3 regions of the Streptomyces sp. NPDC096152 genome follow, and region 3 is predicted to be linked to each of the others. Evidence: riboswitches for the same ligand, from Rfam matches in the RefSeq annotation. Region 3 holds a riboswitch; each other region holds the start of a gene.

Region 1 (6,576 bases), on a different contig from region 3:
TCGGGGCCGCTCTCCGCGTATCCGGCGGAGACCACGACGAGCCCCTGGACGCCGTGCTCGCCGCACTCGGTGACGACCTCGGGGACGTGGTCGGCGGGCACGGCGACGACCGCGATGTCGACCGGGGAGTCGATCTCCCGCACCGAGCGGTGCGCGGGCACCCCGTCGATCTCCCGCAGGTCCTCGGCGAAGGCGCTGTTCACGGCGTACAGGCGGCCGGTGAACCCGGCGTCGCGGATGTTGCCGAGGATGCTGCGGCCCACGCCGCCGGGGGTGCGGCCGACTCCGACGACAGCGACCGACCCGGGCGCCAGCAGGCGCCGTACCGACCGGCCCTCGGCTCGCTGTTCCCGGGCGCGCTGCACCGCCAGCGAGCGGTCCGTCGGCTCGATGCCGAACTCCAGGTGGACGACGCCGTCCTCGAAGCTGCGCTTCTGCGTGTAGCCGGCGTCCGTGAACACCTTGATCATCTTGTTGTTGGCGGGCAGCACCTCGGCGGTGAAGCGCCGGATGCCGCGCTCGCGCGCGACGGCGGCGATGTGCTCCAGGAGGGCGGAGGCGACCCCGCGCCCCTGGTGCGCGTCCTGCACGAGGAAGGCGACCTCGGCCTCGTCGGAGGGACCCGTCGCGGCCATGCCGTCGGCGCCGATGCGGTCGTAGCGCACGGTGGCGATGAACTCGCCGCCCACCGTGGCCGCGAGGCCCACCCGGTCCACGAAGTCGTGGTGCGTGAAGCGGCGGACGTCCTTCGCGGACAGGCGTGGGTAGGGCGCGAAGAAACGGTAGTACTTCGACTCGTCCGACACCTGCTCGTAGAAGCTGACCAGGCGGTCGGCGTCGTCGACGGTGATGGGGCGGATCCGTGCGGTGCCGCCGTCGCGCAGCACCACGTCGGCCTCCCAGTGGGCGGGGTACACATGCCGGTCCGACGAGCTCTGCATGGGCCCCAGAGTACGGCCAGGATCTTCCTTTCGGATCAGTGCGGACCCGGGCCTGTCCGGTCGGGGTCCGCACGGCGCGCCCTGGCGCGAGGGCGACGGCGCGAGGCAGTCTGTGGGAGGCACATGTCGGGCCGAGGCCGCGGCCCGACGCCCTCCCGGGTACGGAACACCGGACCGCTCCGGGAGGGTGCCGCGCGATATGGAAAACTGGTCTAGACAACCCTGAACACCTGAAGGGCAGCATCACATGGCTGAGCGCCGCGTCAACGTCGGCTGGGCCGAGGGCCTCCACGCCCGCCCCGCTTCCATCTTCGTCCGGGCGGCCACGGCCGCAGGGGTCCCCGTGACGATCGCCAAGGCCGACGGCACCCCCGTCAACGCGGCCTCCATGCTGGCCGTCCTCGGCCTCGGCGCCCAGGGCGGCGAGGAGGTCGTCCTGGCCTCCGACGCCGAGGGCGCGGAGATCGCCCTCGACCGGCTGGCCAAGCTGGTCGCCGAGGGGCTCGAGGAGCTCCCCGAGACGGTCTGACCGCCTCACCGCGCGCAGGAGGCGGCGTCGCCCTTTCCGGGCGGCGCGGCCTCCTGCGTTCCGGCGGGTCCGTCCGACGTTTCGGCGGGTCCGACGAATTGGCGCGGACATTCGTCCTGGGACGGCGCGCACCCCTCGGGGCACGCCGATCGGAAATTCCCGGGGTCATGGAAAAGGGCAGCCGAAATACACCTCGGCCGAATATCCCTTCTTTGTATACGGTGCTCGTGTTAATAGCACGGGCCCGACGTGTTTACGGGATGTTGCGAAGTCCTCACACGGTCGGCGCGGGGCGCGGCGCCGGGCGGACGCAGCCGGTGCGCGGCCGTCGCGCGCTCGGTGTGCACGGCGGTGACCGTCCGCGCCCGCTCGCCGTCGCCCCGCGCGACGGCGTCCACGATGGCGCCGTGCTCCACCCAGGACTCCACCGGGTCGGCCGGCGCCGCGACCGTGTACATCCAGGAGATCTTGTGCCGCAGCTGGGTCAGCATCGAGGTCAGCGCGGGGCTGCCGGAGGCCTGGGCGAGCGTCTCGTGGAACCAGCCGCCCAGGGAGCGCAGGTCCTCGCTGCTGCCCCTGCGGGCCCGTTCCTGGCCCAGCCTGACCAGGCCGCGCAGGACCTTCAGATGGGCCTCGGTGCGGCGCTGGGCCGCGCGGGCGGCGCCGAGGGGCTCCAGGAGCATCCGCATCTCCAGCAGGTCCGCCGCCTCCTGCTCGGTCGGCTCGGCCACACACGCGCCCGCGTGCCGCCGGGTCACCACGAAACCCTCGGCCTCCAGGGTGCGCAGGGCCTCGCGCACGGGGACGCGCGAGACGCCGTAGCGGCGCGCGAGGACTTCCTCGGTGAGCCGGCTGCCGCGCTCGTGGACGCCTGCGACGATGTCGTCCCGGATCGCCGTGCACACCGAGTGCGCCGGAATACGCATGACCGACCTCCGCCTTAATCCCCGTGAAACGTCGACGATGGACGCCCGTTCCGTGACTCTATTGCAATGAGCCGGAATTTCCGACGGCGGGTCGGAATCCATGGAGTTTTTTTGGACAGCGGGGCGTCCTAAACGCCGAAAGCCCCGGCTGCGAGAGCCGGGGCTTCGGATGCGCGGGAGGCGGGCGGCGCCGGTGCCGCGTCAGACGTCGACGCCGTGCTTGCGGAGGTAGGCGACGGGGTCGATGTCGGAGCCGTACTCCGGGGTGGTGCGGGCCTCGAAGTGCAGGTGCGGTCCGGTGACGTTGCCGGTGGCGCCGGAGAGCCCGATCTGCTGGCCCGGCACGACCTTCTGGCCCACCGAGACGCCGATGGACGACAGGTGGCCGTACATGGTGTACATGCCGTCGGCCATCCTGATCACGACCTGGTTGCCGTACGCCCCGCCCCAGCCCGTGTTCACGACGGTGCCCGTGCCGACCGCGTGGACGGCGGTGCCGCTGGAGGCGTGGAAGTCGATACCGGTGTGGGAGCCGGACGACCACAGGGTGCCGCCGGTCTTGTACCCGGTGGAGACGTAGGAGTCGGAGATCGGCGCCACGAAGGTGTTGAGGCGCTTGCGCTCGGCCGCGCGGGCCGCGCGCTCCTTGGCCTCACGCGCCGCCTCGCGGGCCTTCCGCGCCTGCTCGGCGGCCTTCTCGCGCGCGGCCTCCTCGGCCTGCTTCTGGGCGGCGGCCCGGTGCTGGGCGACGGCCTGTGCGTCGATCTTCTCGGCGACGGAGTCACCGATGGTGACGACCGGGGTGAGACCGGTGTCCTCGGGAGCGGGCGTCTCGGCGGCCAGGGCCGGGGCGGCGGAGAGGGTGCCGAGGACGCCGGAGGTGGTGAGGGCGGCGACGCCCACCGCGCGTGCGGTGGTGCGGTGCATCCGGCTGGGACGACGGTGCTTCCCGGTGGCGCGGGTGAACGCCATGCAGACGTTGTTCCTTTCCTTCCTTCTCGCCTACCGGGTTAGCTGACGGGTTCGGAGCAGGAAGGTCTCCTACGGACCCCCTCGCGGCACGCGCGGGTGTCCGATTCACCCCAGGGACGGTGGGTCCCCGGCTCCCCTGGCTCGCGCCGTACGGGGACTCGGCGATGACTGTCCGGTGCCGCGGGCGCGGCGCGTTGCCTGACGGACAGCCGGACCGACGCTAAACGGGCCCGCTTTCAAATCCCAAACGAATGGTGGGTTTTGTAGCGCAGGACACAGGGCAGAAAGGCAGCCTCTCCCTCAATTCGGACATCAGGGAGCCCCGGTGACACTTCGGCCACCGGGGCTCCCTCACGCGTACCGCTCGCCGGCCGCCCGCGCGGGTGGGTGGGCGCGGACCCGTGCCGCGCGGGCGCCGCGGCCGCCTATTCGGCTGCCACGACGCCGACTTGACCGATGCCGAGGGCCTCGACCGGCTCCTTGATCTGCGCCGCGTCACCGACGAGGACGGTCACCAGGCGGTCCACCGGGAAGGCGTTGACGACCGCCGCGGTGGCCTCCACCGTGCCGGTCGCGGCGAGCTGCTGGTACAGCGTCGCCTGGTAGTCGTCGGGCAGGTGCTGCTCGACCTGGTCGGCCAGCGTGCCCGCCACGGCCAACGCCGTCTCGTACTTGAGCGGTGCCACGCCCACCAGGTTCTGCACGGCGACGTCCCGCTCGGCGTCGGTCAGACCGTCGGCGGCGAGCTTGCGCAGGACCGTGAACAGGTCCCCCAGCGCCGGGCCGGTGTTCGGGGTGTCGACGGAGCCGCTGATCGCGAGCATCGAGGCGCCCGAGCCGTCGGGAGCGGAGCGCAGCACCTGGCCGAACGCCCGCACGCCGTAGGTGTAGCCCTTCTCCTCGCGCAGGACGCGGTCCAGACGGGAGGTGAGGGTGCCGCCGAGGCAGTAGGTGCCCAGCACCTGGGCGGGCCACACGCGGTCGTGCCGGTCGGGGCCGATACGGCCGATGAGCAACTGCGTCTGGACGGCGCCCGGGCGGTCCACGATCACCACGCGGCCGGTGTCGTCGGCGGTGACGGGCGGCACGGGCCGCGGCTTGGCCTGCGAGCCGCTCCACGCGCCCAGGGTCTCGCCGAGCAGCGCGTCGAGGTCGATGCCGGTGAGGTCGCCGACGACCACGGTGGTGGCCGTGGCGGGGCGGACGTGGCGGTCGTAGAAGGCGCGGACCGCCGCCGAGTCGATGGTCCGGACCGTCTCCTCGGTGCCCTGGCGCGGGCGCGACATGCGCGAGGAGGCCGGGAACAGCTCCTTGGAGAGCTCCTTGGCGGCGCGGCGGGACGGGTTGGCCAGCTCGTGCGGGATCTCGTCGAGCCGGTTGCGCACCAGCCGCTCGACCTCGCTCTCGGTGAAGGCGGGGGCCCGCAGCGCGTCGGAGAGCAGGCCGAGCCCCTTGGCCAGGCGCGACGCCGGGACCTCCAGGCTCAGGCGGACGCCGGGGTGGTCGGCGTGCGCGTCGAGAGTGGCGCCGGCGCGCTCCAGCTCGGCGGCGAACTCCTCGGCGGAGTGCTTGTCGGTGCCCTCGGAGAAGGCCCGCGCCATGATCGTGCCGACGCCGTCCAGGCCGGCCGGCTCCGCCTCCAGGGGCGCGTCCAGCAGCACCTCGACGGCGACGACCTGCTGGCCGGGACGGTGGCAGCGCAGCACCGTCAGACCGTTGTCCAGCGTCCCGCGCTCGGGGGCCGGGAACGCCCACGGCCTGGCCTCGCCCGCCTGCGGCCGGGGGTGGAACTCCATCGTGGCGAGCTCGGTCACTTCGCCGCCTCCTCGGTGTCGTCGGTGGCCGCGGCGTCCGCGCCCTCGGTCTCGGCCGCGACCGGCTCGTAGACGAGCACCGCGCGGTTGTCGGAGCGCAGGCGGGCCTTGGCGACCTCCTGGACCTCCTCCGGCGTGATCTCCAGAACGCGGTGCACGGCGGTGAGGGCGAGCTGCGGGTCGTCGAACAGGACGGTGTAGCGGCACAGTTCGTCGGCGCGGCCCGCGACGGTGCCGAGCCGGTCCAGCCACTCGCGCTCCAGCTGGGCCTGGGCCCGCTCCATCTCCTCGGCGGTCGGGCCCTCCTCGGCGAACCGGGCGAGCTCCTCGTCGATGGCGGCCTCGATGACCGGGACCTCGACGTCACCGGAGGTCTTCACGTCCAGCCAGCCCAGGGAGGGCGCGCCGGCCAGCCGCAGCAGGCCGAACCCGGCCGCGACGGCCGTGCGGTCCCGGCGCACCAGCCGGTTGTAGAGGCGGGAGGACTCGCCGCCGCCCAGGACGGTCAGGGCCAGGTCCGCCGCGTCGCACGCGCGCGTGCCGTCGTGCGGCAGCCGGTAGGCGGCCATCAGCGCCCGCGCCGGGACCTCCTCCTCGACGACCTCGCGCAGCTGCTCGCCGATGACCTCGGGCAGGGAGCCGTCGCGGGGCTGCGGCTTGCCGTTGTGCGAGGTGATGGAGCCGAAGTACTTCTCGATCCAGGCGAGCGTCCGCTCGGGGTCGATGTCGCCCACCACGGACAGGACGGCGTTGTTGGGCGCGTAGTACGTGCGGAAGAACGCGCGCGCGTCCTCCAGCGTGGCCGCGTCCAGGTCGGCCATCGAGCCGATGGGCGTGTGGTGGTACGGGTGGCCCTCCGGGTAGGCGAGCGCGGTGAGCCTCTCGAACGCGGTGCCGTACGGAACGTTGTCGTAGCGCTGGCGGCGCTCGTTCTTGACGACGTCCCGCTGGTTCTCCATCGACTCCTCGTCGAGGGCCGCGAGCAGCGAGCCCATACGGTCGGCCTCCAGCCAGAGGGCGAGCTCGAGCTGGTGGGCGGGCATGGTCTCGAAGTAGTTGGTGCGCTCGAAGCTGGTGGTGCCGTTCAGCGAGCCGCCCGCGCCCTGCACCAGCTCGAAGTGGCCGTTGCCCTTCACCTGCGCGGAGCCCTGGAACATCAAGTGCTCGAAAAGGTGAGCCAGACCGGTACGTCCCTTGACCTCGTGGCGGGAGCCGACGTCGTACCAGAGGCACACCGCCGCGACCGGGGTCAGGTGGTCCTCGGAGAGCACCACGCGCAGGCCGTTGGCCAGGCGGTGCTCGGTCGCTGTCAGGCCGCCGGAGCCTGCCTCGGCTGTGGCCGTGTGACCCTTGGGCATGTACGTCCCTTCGATCGCGGTGGCGGTCGTCGAAAC
Region 2 (6,576 bases), on a different contig from region 3:
GCTGTGTGTTGCGCAGCCGGCGGCCGCAGAAGTGGCGGGCCGGCGTCGCCGTCAGCGTGATTCCGCCGACCTCGGTGGCCTCGTGCCAGTCCAGCTCGCGCAGACGGTCGGCGGACACGCCCCAGTGCTCGAGGTGGGCCCCGACGCCGAGCGGCACGGCGAAGACGGTGTCCGTGCCGGCCAGTTCCTTGATCGTGGGCATGTCCAGGTGGTCGTAGTGGTCGTGCGAGATGACGACCACGTCGACCGGGCCGAGCGCGGCGAGCGGCAGCGGTGCCGGGTGCAGCCGGCGGGGCCCGAGGAACGGGAGCGGGGAGCAGCGCTCGCCCCACACCGGGTCGAACAGCACTCGCCGCCCGTCGATCTCCGCCAGCACGCTGGAGTGCCCCATCCAGGTCAGCCGCAGGCCGGTGGCCGGGGGCCGGGACAGGTCGGCGAGCGTGGTGGCATGCACCGGCACGGTGCCGGAGGGGGCCCGGCGGGGGCGGGCGTCCTTGTCGAAGTAGACCTTGGCGAAGGCCGGCATCGAGCCGGAGGGCCGGGTCCGCGCGACGCCCCCGGGGTTCTGGAAGACGCCGTCCTTGAAGTGGGGCGACCGGCGGATGCGCGCCATGCGCTCCCCGCCGGGGTCCGCGCCGAAGGCCGCGGGCTGCAGCGCGCGGAGCCCGGCGCTCAGGGAACGGAAGCCGGCCACGGTACCTCCAGGTGGAGTCGGTCAGATTTTCCATTATGGAGGGCCGCCGCGCGGTGCCCTCCGGCACCCTCCCGTCCGCCGCGCCCGCGGGAGGGTACGGCGGCGCGGGAGGGCCCGCGGGCCGTGCCGCCGTGCGCGCCAATCGGGCGGGATGCGGGGGGAGTTAGGGTGACCGCGTGGCGAGAGTGCGGTTGAGCGTGGCGGAGCGGCGCGAGGAGCTGCTGCGGGCCGCCATCGGGCAGATCGAGGAGCGGGGCGTGGCGGCGGTGCGGATCGCCGACGTGGCCTCGGTGCTCGGGGTGAGCAACGCGCTGGTGCTCTATCACTTCTCGACGAAGGAGAAGCTGGTCGCGGCCGCCTTCGCCCATGCCGCCGAGGACGATCTGGCGCAGCTGCGCAAGCTGCTGGGCCGGCGGACGACGGCGCTGCGCCGGCTGCGGGCCGCCGTCCGCTGGTACGCCCCGACCGGGCAGGCCAAGGGCTGGCGGCTGTGGATCGAGGGGTGGGCGGCCGCACTGCGCGAACCCGCCCTGCGGGAGGTCGCCCAGGGCCTCGACCGGCGGTGGAAGGCGGCGATCGCCGAGGTCGTCGCGGAGGGTGTGGCGGCGGGCGAGTTCCAGTGCCCGGACCCCGGAGCCTCGGCGCTGCGTCTGACGGCCCTGCTCGACGGGCTCGCCGTGCAGCTGACGGCGTACGGCGGCGGGGTCTCCCGCGCGCGGGCCCAGGTGTGGGTCGACGAGGCACTGGCTCGGGAACTGGGCCTGGATCGGGAGGCGTTGACGACCGCCGGACGGTGAAGTCGGCGCCGTACACGGGCCCCGGCGCGGGCCGGGGCGAGCGTCGGCCGGTACGGCGAGGGGCACGGCCCCGCGGCGGGATGCCGTGCCCCTGTGCTCCGGCGTGCCCCCTGGTGCGAGGCGGACTCCGGCCGCCCTCACGCCACCGTCGTGATCCGGCTCCTGATGTCGGCCGGTGACAGCGTGCCCTTGGCCGTCACATGGTCCCCGGAGGACTGGCCGCGCAGGCGGCGGCCGATCCACGGCACCAGGAACTCCCGGGCCCACTGGACGTCGTCGCGCCGGATGCCGAGGGCGCCGCGCGGCGGCAGCGGCGGCCAGGGCTGCTCGGGGTCGGCCGGCACGTCGAGGCCGAGGACCTGGCCGGCCCGCAGCGCCACCCGGGTGTGCCCCTCGGGCGACAGGTGCAGTCGGTCGTGGTCCCAGGCCCGGCGGTCCTGGACGGCCTTGAGGGACCACAGGTCGAGCACCGGGCAGCCGTAGCGGTCGGCGATGGCCCGCACGTGCCCGTTGTAGGTGGCGATCTTGCCGCGCAGGTGCTTGAGCACCGGCACGCCCCGGGTGTCGAAGCCGGTGGTGACCATCACGGTGCCGGCCGCGGCGGCGAGCCGGGCGAGGGCCTTCTCGAACCGCTCCGCCACGTCGTCCGGGTCCGTGCCGGGACGGATGATGTCGTTGCCGCCCGCGCAGAACGACACCAGGTCAGGGGCGAGTTCCACGGCCCGCGGGAGCTGGTCCGCCACGATCTGGTCGAGCAGCTTGCCGCGCACGGCGAGATTCGCGTACCGGAAGTCGCCCTCGGGACGTCGGTCCGCGAGCAGGACCGCGAACCGGTCGGCCCAGCCCACGAACGCCCCGTCGGGGCCGGGGTCGCCGACGCCCTCGGTGAAGCTGTCCCCCACCGCCACGTACGACCCGATCACTGCTCTGCTGTCACTCTTCGAATCGTCTGCCACATCGGCCCATGATTCACCGTGGAATGTGACCTACGCGACCGTAGGCAAGGGTTGACGGACGGTGAGATAAGCCACTGGGCGAATGTGGCCGACCAGGAATAGAACACACCGAAGGCCGGACCCGGGGGGTGTGGGTCCGGCCTTCGGTGGCGTGTCAGGCAGGTGGTGGCGGTGACGCGTGCGTCAGGCGACGGGGGCGCCGTGCGCGCGCAGGTAGGCGACCGGGTCCACGTCGGAGCCGTAGTTCGGCGTCGTGCGGATCTCGAAGTGGAGGTGCGGGCCGGTCACGTTGCCGGTGGCACCGGACAGGCCGAGCCGCTGCCCCGTGGTCACGGCCTGGCCGGCCGAGACGGAGAGCGCGGACAGGTGGGCGTACTGGGCGTAGTGGCCGTCCTGGAGCCGGAGGACGACCTGGTTGCCGTAGGCGCCGCCCCAGCCCGCGGAGACGACCGTGCCCGCGCCGACGGCCTTGACCGGTGTGCCGGTGGGGACCACGAAGTCGACGCCGGTGTGGTAGCCGCTGGACCAGTGGCTGCCGGCCACGTGGTAGCCGGTGCCGATGGCGGCGCTGGTCACCGGCAGGGTGAAGCCGGTGGCGGCGGTCCGCTCGGCGCGGGCGACCGCGGTCTTCACCTGGGCGGCGGAGACAGTCTTCGCCTTGGCGGCGGAGGAGGCGGCGGTCGCGGGCTTCGGGGACGCGGGCGCCCGGGTGACGCCGGCGGCCGCGTGACCGAGCGTCAGCTTCAGGCCCGGGTGGATCAGCGAGGGGTCGTCGCCGACGACCCGGCGGTTGTCCTGGTACAGCTGCTTCCAGCCGCCGCGGACGTGCTGCTTCTCGGCGATGCCCGACAGGCTGTCGCCGGCGCGGACGGTGTAGGTCCGGGCGCCGGCGCCCTTGGCCGCGGGCGCCTTGGCGGCCGCCGGGGCGCTGCGGACGGTCTGCTCGGTGACGGACTGCGCGGGGGCCGCGTGGGCTCCCGCGGCGCCTATGAGGGGCAGTGCGAGCACGGCGCCACCGGTTCCGGCGGCGGCGAGGATGCGGGTCAGGCGCTGGGGCTTCGGACGGCGGTGCTTACCCTTCGCGGGCATGGCGGATTCCTCTCCGGCGCCTGCGAGGTGAGCTGTCGGGTTCGGGCTGGAGATGCCCGGCCGCGCGGGACGCGGCTTCACCCCTAGCCGTTCCGGAGACCGGAACAGGCGGTTGTACCTGTGGGTCCCCCGCTCCTGCCGTGCACGGGTGGGTGTGCGGGCCCCGGACGGCGGCAGGATGAGGCGTCCGTCCGGATCGGGGTGGAACGTAAGCGAGCGGGACGTGTTCGGACAAGCAGCCGGTTCCGCTCAGAGGAGCTCATCATGATCCAATTCGGGCAAAACCGGTGACGCTCCGTGCATTCGATCAGCGCCCTCCTCGCCAACCCGCCGAGAAGGCACCGCGATTACGTGGACATGGCGGGCCACCGTGGGTCACGAATATGACGCTCCTCACGTCGCCGCCCGCCAGTAGCCCCCAGGGGCTGACGAGTTGGGGCTCAATACCCCAAGACGGCTAAATTGCCTATATAGGGCAAAAGGGGGGCGGTCGGTCGCCTGGGCGATCGCCGCGGAGCGGGGCCGCCGCCGACCGGGGAGCTTCCTCGCCCGTGGCCAGACCGTTGCCCTGGGAACCCATGTCGTATCGTCGGAAGGCGCGCCCGCCGACGAGCCGTGACGGCGGGCGCGGGCCCCGCCCTTCGGGCCGGGCCGACCGAGTGGGAGGAGCCCCCGTGACGCAGCAGGTCCCGTCGACCGAACCGGAGCTGGCCGGAGTGCGCAACTTCCGCGACGTGGGCGGGCTGCCGACCGCGGACGGACGGCGGGTGCGGCACGGAGTGCTGTTCCGCAGCGGCCACCTCGCGCACGCGACGGACCGGGACGCGGACTTTCTGTCCTCCCTCGGCCTGCACACGATCTTCGACTTCCGCAACGCGGCCGACAAGAAGCTCGAGGGCCCGGACGTCGAGCTGCCCGGCGTGCGCAACGTCAACCTGCCGCTGAGCGACCCGGCCGACGGCGCCGAGTTCTGGCGGATGGTCCGCGACGGCGACCTCGACCAGCTGCGCACCATCCTGGCGGACGGCAAGGCGGCGAACCGGATGATTGCCTCCTACCGCATGATCATCACCGAGCGCACCGCCGAGCACTCCCACGTGCTGCACGCCCTCGCGCAGGACAGCGTCCCCGCCCTGATGCACTGCGCGGCGGGCAAGGACCGCGCGGGCCTGTCGATCGCCGTGACGCTGCTCGCGGTGGGCGTGGACGAGGACGCGATCCGGGCGGACTACCTGGAGTCGAACGCCAAGCACCGTCGCTACAAGGTGCACCGCAGCAGCAGCGCGGCCTCGGCCTACTCCCCCGAGGTCATGGAGCTGCTCGGCCCGCTCTTCGACGCCCGGGCCGAGTACCTGGCCGCGGCCCTGGAGACCATCGAGGAGACCTGGGGAGGCGTCGACGCCTACCTGGAGCGGGGGCTGAAGCTCACCCCGCAGACCCGGGAACGGCTGCGGGAGCGACTGCTCGACTGAGGGACGGCGCCGCGGGTCCACGGCCGGTGCGGGAACGCCGGGCCGGCCGCGGCCCGCTCCGGCTTCCCCACTCCGCGCTTGCCTCCTTCGCGATCCCTACTTGGCGCCCACCTCGAACAGCAGCCAGACGAACGCGGCGAAGACGTGCCCGACGGCGATGTAGATGATCAGCCGGATCCACAGGGCTCGCGGGAACTTCTCTTCCATGTCGGTCATGACTTGTCTCCGGTGTGGGGGCCCAGGCACAGCGCGGCCGTGGGGCTCTGCAGCAGGGTGTGGACGAAGAGCAGATCGACCCCGTCGTGGTCCTCGGCGGCCATCCGGTGCGGGGTCAGCGAGTCGAAGTGGGCGCTGTCGCCCGGTGCGAGCAGGTGCGCGGTGTCCCCGAGGCGCAGGCGCAGGCGCCCCTTGAGGACGTACAGCCACTCTTCGCCCGGGTGCACCCGCACGATGTCGCCCTGGGAGCCGTGGGGCACGTGGACCCGCAGGGCCTGCATCCCGCGGCCGGGCGCGCCGGCCTGCCAGTACGTCCAGCCGCCCGCCCGTGTCGGTTCCATGTCCGGAGCGCGCACCACGGCGTCCCGGGCGGCGACGCTCTCGCCGAGCAGCTCGGAGACCGTCGTACCGTAGACACGGGCGAGCGCGAGCAGCAGAGGCAGGGAGGGCTGGCGCTGTCCGGTCTCCAGGCGGGAGAGGTGGGCGGGCGACAGCCCGGCCGCACGGGCCGCGGCCTCCAGGGTGAGGGAGCTGCGGCGGCGCAGCGCACGCAGCTGCGGGGCGACGGCGGGAAGGTCCTCGACCGGTCCCGCCGAGGGCTCGGACTCGGGAGCGCTCATGCCTCCATTCAGCCCCGGTCTTGCCCCTGAGGCAAATTTATTGCCTCAGAGGCAAAAGCCCGGCCCCTGGCCTACCGGTGGGCGACGGCCTGCTTCACCAGTGTCTTCCCGAAGTCCCACATCAGTCCGCCGTCGTGCGCGTCGTCCATCACGGCGGTGAAGGCGTCCACGAAGCGGTCCACCTCCCGCTCACCGATGATCAGCGGCGGGATCAGCTTGATCACCTCCAGACGGTCGCCGGAGACCTGGGTGAGGATCCGGTGCCGCTGGAGCAGCGGGACGACCACCATCTGCGCGAACAGGCCCTTGCGGGCGGCCTGGAGCACGGTCCAGCGGCCGCGCAGCTTCAGCGAACGGGGCCGGCCGAACTCGATGCCGATCATCAGGCCCCGGCCACGCACGTCGGCGAGCAGTTCGTACCGTTCGGTCAGGGCCGCGAGCCGCGACTTCAGCAGCTCGCCGGTGGCCCGGGCGCCCGCGACGATCTGCTCGTTCTCCATGACGGACAGCACGGCGAGTCCGGCCGCCATGGCCTGGGCGTTGGACCCGAAGCTGGCCGAGTGGACCAGCACCCGGTCCATGGACGAGTAGACCTTCTTGAAGATCCAGTCCCGGCCGAGCGTGGCGCCGACCGGCACATAGCCGCCGGACAGCGCCTTCGCCACACACACCAGGTCCGGCTCCACGCCGTCCTCGTGCTGGTAGGCGTAGAAGTCGCCGGTGCGGCCGAGT
Region 3 (6,576 bases):
CGTGGCGACCTTGCGGTCCTGGTCGATGGTGGTGACCCGGCCGGTGAGGACCTCCGCCTTGGGGAGCACGCGTCGCAGCGGGACGACGACGTGACGCGGGGAGATGCTGCCGGCGGCGGCTTCGGGGAGGAAGGGCTGGTAGGTCATGTACGACCGGGGGTCGACGACCGTGACGGTCGCCTCTCCGTAGCGCATCTTCTTGAGGATGCGCCGAGCTGCGTACAGGCCTACGTACCCACCGCCTACTACGAGGATCCTGGGACGCTCCGTGGTGCTCATGGCATCGAGTATCCACCCGTCTCAGGGGGGTCGCTCGTGCGCCCCTTCACAAGCTCCGGCAGTCCCTGTGTTAAACTCCGCGGCCCGCGTGACGCAGGTCATCTCGGCGGAGGGAACTCCCCGCACCTCACGGCCCGTTGTCCATGCCGTGTGAGCTGCCCGTCAGGCCCTTCCGGGGCCCCGGACCGGGCCTCTGCCGCACCCTTCCGGAGCGCCCGCGCCCCGCTGCCCCGAGCGGCCCTCAGGGCCGGTCGATGACCCGAAAGGACCAACGGAGGGCCTTTCGGCCCCTGGCGGTCCCGAAATCCTTGTGAAGAACTTCACGAACTTTTCCGGCGGAGCGTCGCCGAGGGGTGCGCGAGGGCCCCTCGGACGCGCTCATACGTTATACGGCCCTGCTCAGCCGAGGCTACTGATCGGTAGCAAAGGAGACCTAGGCCACCGACCACGCGATGCCGTCGAGGATGTCGTGCTCGCTGACGACGACCTCCTCGGCGCCGATCCGCTCCATGATCGCCAGCAGGACCAGCGCGCCCGCGCCGATCACGTCGACCCGGCCCGGGTGCATGGACGGGATCGCCGCGCGCTCGGCATGGGTGGAGTGCAGCAGCCGCTCGGTGATCTCGCGGACGCGGTCGTGCGAGACGCGGGAGTGGTGAATGGCGGCGGAGTCGTAGGCGGGCAGGTCCTGCGCGATCGCCGACACCGTCGTCACCGACCCGGCCAGGCCCACCAGCGTGCGCGCCTCGCGCAGCGGCACCGTCCGCTCGGCGAGGTCGAGGGCCGCCTCGACGTCCGCCCTTATCGCGGCGATCCGCTCCTCGCTGGGCGGGTCGGCGACGACCCCGTCCCGCAACAGGTGACGCTCCGTCATCCGGACGCAGCCGACGTCGACGGAGCGCGCCGCCCGCACGTGGTCGTCGCCGACGACGAACTCGGTGGAGCCGCCGCCGATGTCCACGACCAGGAAGGGCCTGGCCAGGTCCGCGCGCCCGGTCAGCTCCTTCGTGGCGCCGGTGAAGGAGAACTCCGCCTCCTGCTCACCGGAGATGACCTCGGGCTCGACGCCGAGGATGTCCAGCACCTCGCGCACGAACTCGTCCCGGTTCTCCGCGTCCCGGGAGGCGGAGGTGGCCACGAAGCGCAGCCGCTCGGCGCCGTGCTCCTTGACGACCTCGGCGTACTCGCGGCAGGCCGCGAAGGTCCGCTCGAGCGCCTCGGGGGCGAGCCGCCCGGTGCGGTCGACGCCCTGGCCGAGCCGCACGATGGTCATACGCCGGTCCAGTTCGACGAGTTCGCCGGTCCCGGGGTTCGCGTCGGCGACGAGCAGCCGGATGGAGTTCGTGCCGCAGTCGACGGCTGCGACCCGGGTCACCGGTCCTCCTCCGGCACCGTCACGCAGGCGCCCTTCGCCCACCACTCGGGCAGCATCGCGAGCGCCTCGTCGCCGAGCGGGTTGACGCCCGGCCCGGCGGCCAGCGAGTGGGCGACCAGGACGTGCAGGCACTTGACCCGGTCCGGCATCCCGCCGGCGCTCGGGAAGCCCGTCAGCTCCTCGATCTCGTCCCGGCGCCGGATGTAGTCCTCGTGCGCGGCGCGGTAGGCGGCGGCGAGTTCGGGGTCGGTCCCCAGCCGCTCCGTCATCTCCTTCATCACGCCGTTGGCCTCCAGGGTGCCGATCGCGGAGGCCGCCTTGGGGCACGTCAGGTAGTACAGCGTGGGGAAGGGGGTGCCGTCGGGCAGCCGCGGGGCCGTCTCGACGACGTCCGGCTGCCCGCAGGGGCACCGGTGGGCGATCGCGCGCAGCCCGCGCGGCGGGCGCCCGAGCTGCTGCTTGAAGGCCTCGACGTCCGCGTCGGTGGGCTCGGTGCGCGGGGTCGTGGGCGGTGGCGTTTCCATGCCTTGCTTTCTGTGCGTCGGTCCGTTCACTGGTCGGAGGCGTCGGACTTGTCGACTCCGTCCCAGACGTTCACGTACCAGGGGCGGCGGGCCGCCGCCAGGTCGAAGCGTGACTGCCTGGCCCGGCCCGGGTCGACGACCACGAAACCGGTCTCGCCGGGCAGCACGTAGTGCAGCCGCAGCCGGATCTGCTGCCGGGCGTACGCGTCGTCCTGCCAGCGTGCCTTGAGGTCGCGCAGCTGCTGCACCCGTTCCTGGGCCTGCTGCTTCTGCTGCTGGAGCTCGTCGATCTCGGCGCGCTGGGAGACGTACTGGCGCATCGGGTACGCCAGGGCGACCACCAGCGAGCAGACCACGAGTGCGAGCAGCGCCGCGCGCCCGGTGAGCCGGGAGCGGCGGGCCTGCCGCCGGGTCTGGGAGCGGTAGACGCGGGCCGCGGTCTGCTCGCCGAGCAGCCTGAGCCTGGTCGAGGTGGAGAACCGGTCCCGGTCGGTCACGGCCTCCCACCTCGACTCACTACGCCGGTCACCTCTGCCTCCTGCCGGGGGTCCGGGGCTCGTCCCCCGGGACAGCGCAGTACAGCCATCGTCCCCGCCTCCCGTGGGTCGGCACACACGCGTACGTCCCCGGACACGGTACGGGACCGAGTACGGGGACGTACGTGCGACTGGCCAGGCCTCACCCGGGGTTGGCCCCGGGCCGGGGCGGGGTCAGACCTTGGAGACCTCGACGTTCCCCTTGAAGCGCGGGAACGCGCTGCGGCCGGCGTACACCGCGGCGTCGTCGAGGATCTCCTCGATGCGCAGCAGCTGGTTGTACTTGGCGACGCGCTCGGAGCGGGCCGGGGCGCCGGTCTTGATCTGGCCGCAGTTGGTGGCGACGGCCAGGTCGGCGATGGTGACGTCCTCGGTCTCGCCGGAGCGGTGGGACATCATGCACTTGAAGCCGTTGCGCTGGGCCAGCTCGACCGCGTCGAGGGTCTCGGTCAGCGAGCCGATCTGGTTGACCTTGACCAGCAGCGCGTTGGCGGCGCCCTCGTCGATGCCCCTGGCCAGGCGCTCCGGGTTGGTGACGAACAGGTCGTCGCCGACGAGCTGGACCTTGTCGCCGAGCTGGTCGGTGATGGTCTTCCAGCCCTCCCAGTCGTCCTCGAACAGCGGGTCCTCGATGGAGACCAGCGGGTACGCGGCGACGAGCTCGGCGTAGTAGTCGGTCATCTCGGCGGCCGTGCGGGCCTTGCCCTCGAAGAGGTAGGAGCCGTCCTTGTAGAACTCGGACGCGGCGACGTCGAGCGCCAGGGCGATCTGCTCGCCGGGGGTGTAGCCGGCCTCCTTGATCGCCTCGAGGATGAGGTCCAGGGCCTCGCGGTTGGAGCCGAGGTTCGGGGCGAAGCCGCCCTCGTCGCCGAGGCCGGTGGACAGGCCCTTGCTCTTCAGGACCTTCTTCAGGGTGTGGTAGACCTCGGTGCCCCAGCGCAGGGCCTCGGAGAAGGACTCCGCGCCGATCGGGGCGATCATGAACTCCTGGATGTCCACGTTGGAGTCGGCGTGCGAGCCGCCGTTCAGGATGTTCATCATCGGCACCGGCAGCAGGTGCGCGTTCGGGCCGCCCAGGTAGCGGAAGAGCGGGAGGTCGCTGGCCTCGGAGGCGGCGTGGGCGACGGCGAGGGAGACGCCGAGGATGGCGTTGGCGCCGAGGGAGCCCTTGTTGTCGGTGGCGTCCAGGTCGAACATGGCCTGGTCGATCAGGCGCTGCTCGGTGGCGTCGTAGCCGACCAGCTCCGGGCCGATCTGCTCGATCACGGCGAGGACGGCCTTCTCGACGCCCTTGCCCTGGTAGCGGCTCGGGTCACCGTCGCGGAGCTCGATGGCCTCGAAGGCGCCGGTGGAGGCGCCGGACGGGACGGCGGCACGACCCGTGCTGCCGTCGTCGAGGCCGACCTCGACCTCGACCGTGGGGTTGCCTCGGGAGTCCAGGATTTCCCGGGCTACGACGACGTCGATGGACGGCACGAGCATCTCCTTCGTGGATGTGACGCTGGTTGTGCGGGGCTGGTGTGCCTTGCGCCTAGAGCCTAACCGCCACGGGCCGCCGGCCGACCGACCGACCGTCCCGTGGACAGGCTGACCGTACACATTGTTCACGCGCGGAACAAAGGGGCCGGGGAAACCGGGACCACTTGGAGACACAAAAGCCCCGCCCCGGTGCGTACGGGGGAACACGCACCGGGGCGGGGAGCCCGTGAGGGCGGGAAGCGGCCCCTCGCGTGACCCCCAGGGGGGCCGGGGTCACGCGCGGGAGGGGCCGGTGGTCCGGCTACCGGGCCGCTGTCACTTCAGGTGCAGCTGCTGGCCCGGGTAGATCAGGTTGGCGTCCTGGACGATGTCCTTGTTCAGCTCGAACAGCTTCTTCCAGCCGCCCTGCACCTTGTGCTTCTGCGCGATGGTGCTGAGGGTGTCGCCGGCGACCACCTTGTACTCGCCGTCACCCTTCTTGACCTTCTTGCCGGTCGGGGTGGTGACGGTCTTCTTGGCGGCCGGACGCGTCGCGGAGCGGTTGGCGGCCTGCTTCTCGGTGGAGCGGGTGGTGGTGCTCTTCGTCGAGGTGCCGGTGCCACCGCTGTACGGGGTGCTGGACAGGTTCTTGCCGCAGACCGGCCAGGCACCCTTGCCCTGGCTCGCGAGAACCTTCTCGGCGACGGCGATCTGCTGCGACTTGCTCGCCAGGTCGGCGCGGGAGGCGTAGGCGGTGCCACCGAAGGCGGCCCAGGTGGAGTTGGTGAACTGCAGACCGCCGTAGAAGCCGTTGCCCGTGTTGATGGACCAGTTGCCACCGGACTCGCACTGGGCGACCGCGTCCCACTCGGAGGCGGTGGCGGCGGAGGCCGTGCCGGTCGCCATCAGCGGGGCGGCGACTGCGGCGCCGGTGACACCGGCGAGGGCGATGGCGCGGGTGGCCTTGGACGGACGACGGTGCTTGCCCTTGCTCGAAAACAGCATGGTGGATCCCCTCACCGACGCCTGCGAGGTGAGCTGTCGGGTTCGGGCCGGTTGAGTTGCCCGGCCGTGCCCCTCGCGGCGCACGGCTTCACCCCTAGCCGGTCCGGCTCAACCGCCGGATACGGCACTTACCTTGGGTCCCCCGCTCCTGCCTACGGCGCATGACGCGACGACTGGTCCCGGGCAGCCGCTGGCAGGATTCGGCGTTGCGACAGCCGGGGCTCGTGGTGACGAGCGGACACGACCGTAGACACGCGATCCGGGGAATTTCAAAGACGATCAGGGCTTCTGAGACCCATCCCACACTTTCACCTAATCGGACATTAGGTGCTAAATGCGCCCCGAATTCCCCCTACTTTTGGGTGGTTTCGGTAGGGAGATCAAGGGTCTGACCGGCGAAAATGTGATTCGGGTCGGCACCGATCGCATCCTTGTTCGCCGCATAGAGCGAACGCCATCCGCCGTCGAGGTCAAGGGAGTCGGCGATGGACGCGAGCGAGTCCCCGGCGCGAACGGTGTACGAGTCGTCCACCGTGGCGCGCGCGTCGGCGTCGCCGCGCGAGGCGTGCCGGCCGGAGGAGGTGTCGACCCGGATGTCGGCCGGGCCCTCCGCCGCGCTGCCGCCGCGGTGCCGACCACCGATGGAGCCGGTGTCCACCAGCGCGGAAGAACCGCCGACTTGGGCGTAGTTGTCCGAGTCGTCCACCTCGGGAGACATCGAGGGAGAGCTGCCGGAGTCATGCGATGCACCGGCATCGGCGGATGTGTCGGACTTACCCGATTCACCCTTCTTGCCGGATGGCGTGGGCGACGAGGGCGAAGTCGATGGCGTCGCGCTGGAATCGTCCGAGGAACCGGACGAACCGTACCTGCCGTGCGAAGAGTCGGACGAACCGGACGAGTGGGATATACCCGGCGCCGCGTTGGACAGTCCCGAGTCGGTCGAACCGGACGAACCGGAGGAGTCCGGCGAGCCGGACGAATCGCCCCCCAGGCCGGTGTCGACGTTCGCCGCGCCGGAGTCCTTGGTGAGGCCGGACAGCAGACCGCAGGTGGGCCAGGCGCCGGGACCCCGGTCGGCGAGTATCTTCTCGGCGACGGATATCTGCTGGGACCGGCTGGCCTGGTCCGCGCTCGGGGCGAAGGAGACGCCGCCGTACTTCTCCCAGTCGTCCTGGGTCAACTGCAATCCGCCGTAGTAGCCGTTGCCGTTGTCGGCGCTCCAGGAGCCGCCGCTCTCGCACTCCGCCACCTTGTCCCACGTGGTGCCGTCGGCCGCGCTCGCGCCGGAGGCGCCGAGCAGCGGAAGGGCGATGGCGGATCCGGTCACACCGGCCGCGACGAGGATGGCCGGGGCCTGGCGGGGGCGACGGTGACGGCCGTTCCCGGGGAGCATGCG

Evidence for each region. A riboswitch is a leader RNA that binds a small molecule or an ion and turns the genes downstream of it on or off. The one in region 3 is predicted to bind cyclic di-AMP.
Region 1: it holds a riboswitch for cyclic di-AMP, as region 3 does, so the genes downstream of both, ACIQ9G_RS32090 (M23 family metallopeptidase) here and ACIQ9G_RS25450 (transglycosylase family protein) in region 3, are expected to answer to the same signal.
Region 2: it holds a riboswitch for cyclic di-AMP, as region 3 does, so the genes downstream of both, ACIQ9G_RS05525 (peptidoglycan DD-metalloendopeptidase family protein) here and ACIQ9G_RS25450 (transglycosylase family protein) in region 3, are expected to answer to the same signal.

What each region holds. Positions count from the first base shown of each region.
Region 1 is NZ_JBIWFW010000011.1:81,517-88,092, forward strand. Features, by position in the region: gene ACIQ9G_RS32075 (GNAT family N-acetyltransferase) at 1-941, opposite strand, end outside; gene ACIQ9G_RS32080 (HPr family phosphocarrier protein) at 1,189-1,470, shown strand; gene ACIQ9G_RS32085 (GntR family transcriptional regulator) at 1,701-2,396, opposite strand; gene ACIQ9G_RS32090 (M23 family metallopeptidase) at 2,598-3,368, opposite strand; cyclic di-AMP (ydaO/yuaA leader) riboswitch at 3,382-3,542, opposite strand; gene ACIQ9G_RS32095 (M16 family metallopeptidase) at 3,794-5,182, opposite strand; gene ACIQ9G_RS32100 (M16 family metallopeptidase) at 5,179-6,540, opposite strand.
Region 2 is NZ_JBIWFW010000002.1:3,342-9,917, reverse strand. Features, by position in the region: gene ACIQ9G_RS05540 (MBL fold metallo-hydrolase) at 1-694, opposite strand, end outside; gene ACIQ9G_RS05535 (TetR/AcrR family transcriptional regulator) at 871-1,491, shown strand; gene ACIQ9G_RS05530 (SGNH/GDSL hydrolase family protein) at 1,629-2,414, opposite strand; gene ACIQ9G_RS05525 (peptidoglycan DD-metalloendopeptidase family protein) at 2,631-3,536, opposite strand; cyclic di-AMP (ydaO/yuaA leader) riboswitch at 3,541-3,697, opposite strand; gene ACIQ9G_RS05520 (tyrosine-protein phosphatase) at 4,211-5,008, shown strand; gene ACIQ9G_RS05515 (DUF6126 family protein) at 5,105-5,224, opposite strand; gene ACIQ9G_RS05510 (helix-turn-helix domain-containing protein) at 5,221-5,844, opposite strand; gene ACIQ9G_RS05505 (aspartate aminotransferase family protein) at 5,916-6,576, opposite strand, start outside.
Region 3 is NZ_JBIWFW010000007.1:467,457-474,032, reverse strand. Features, by position in the region: gene ACIQ9G_RS25475 (NAD(P)/FAD-dependent oxidoreductase) at 1-279, opposite strand, end outside; gene ACIQ9G_RS25470 (exopolyphosphatase) at 713-1,654, opposite strand; gene ACIQ9G_RS25465 (DUF501 domain-containing protein) at 1,651-2,178, opposite strand; gene ACIQ9G_RS25460 (septum formation initiator family protein) at 2,205-2,675, opposite strand; gene eno (phosphopyruvate hydratase) at 2,889-4,190, opposite strand; gene ACIQ9G_RS25450 (transglycosylase family protein) at 4,509-5,177, opposite strand; cyclic di-AMP (ydaO/yuaA leader) riboswitch at 5,181-5,347, opposite strand; gene ACIQ9G_RS25445 (transglycosylase family protein) at 5,530-6,573, opposite strand.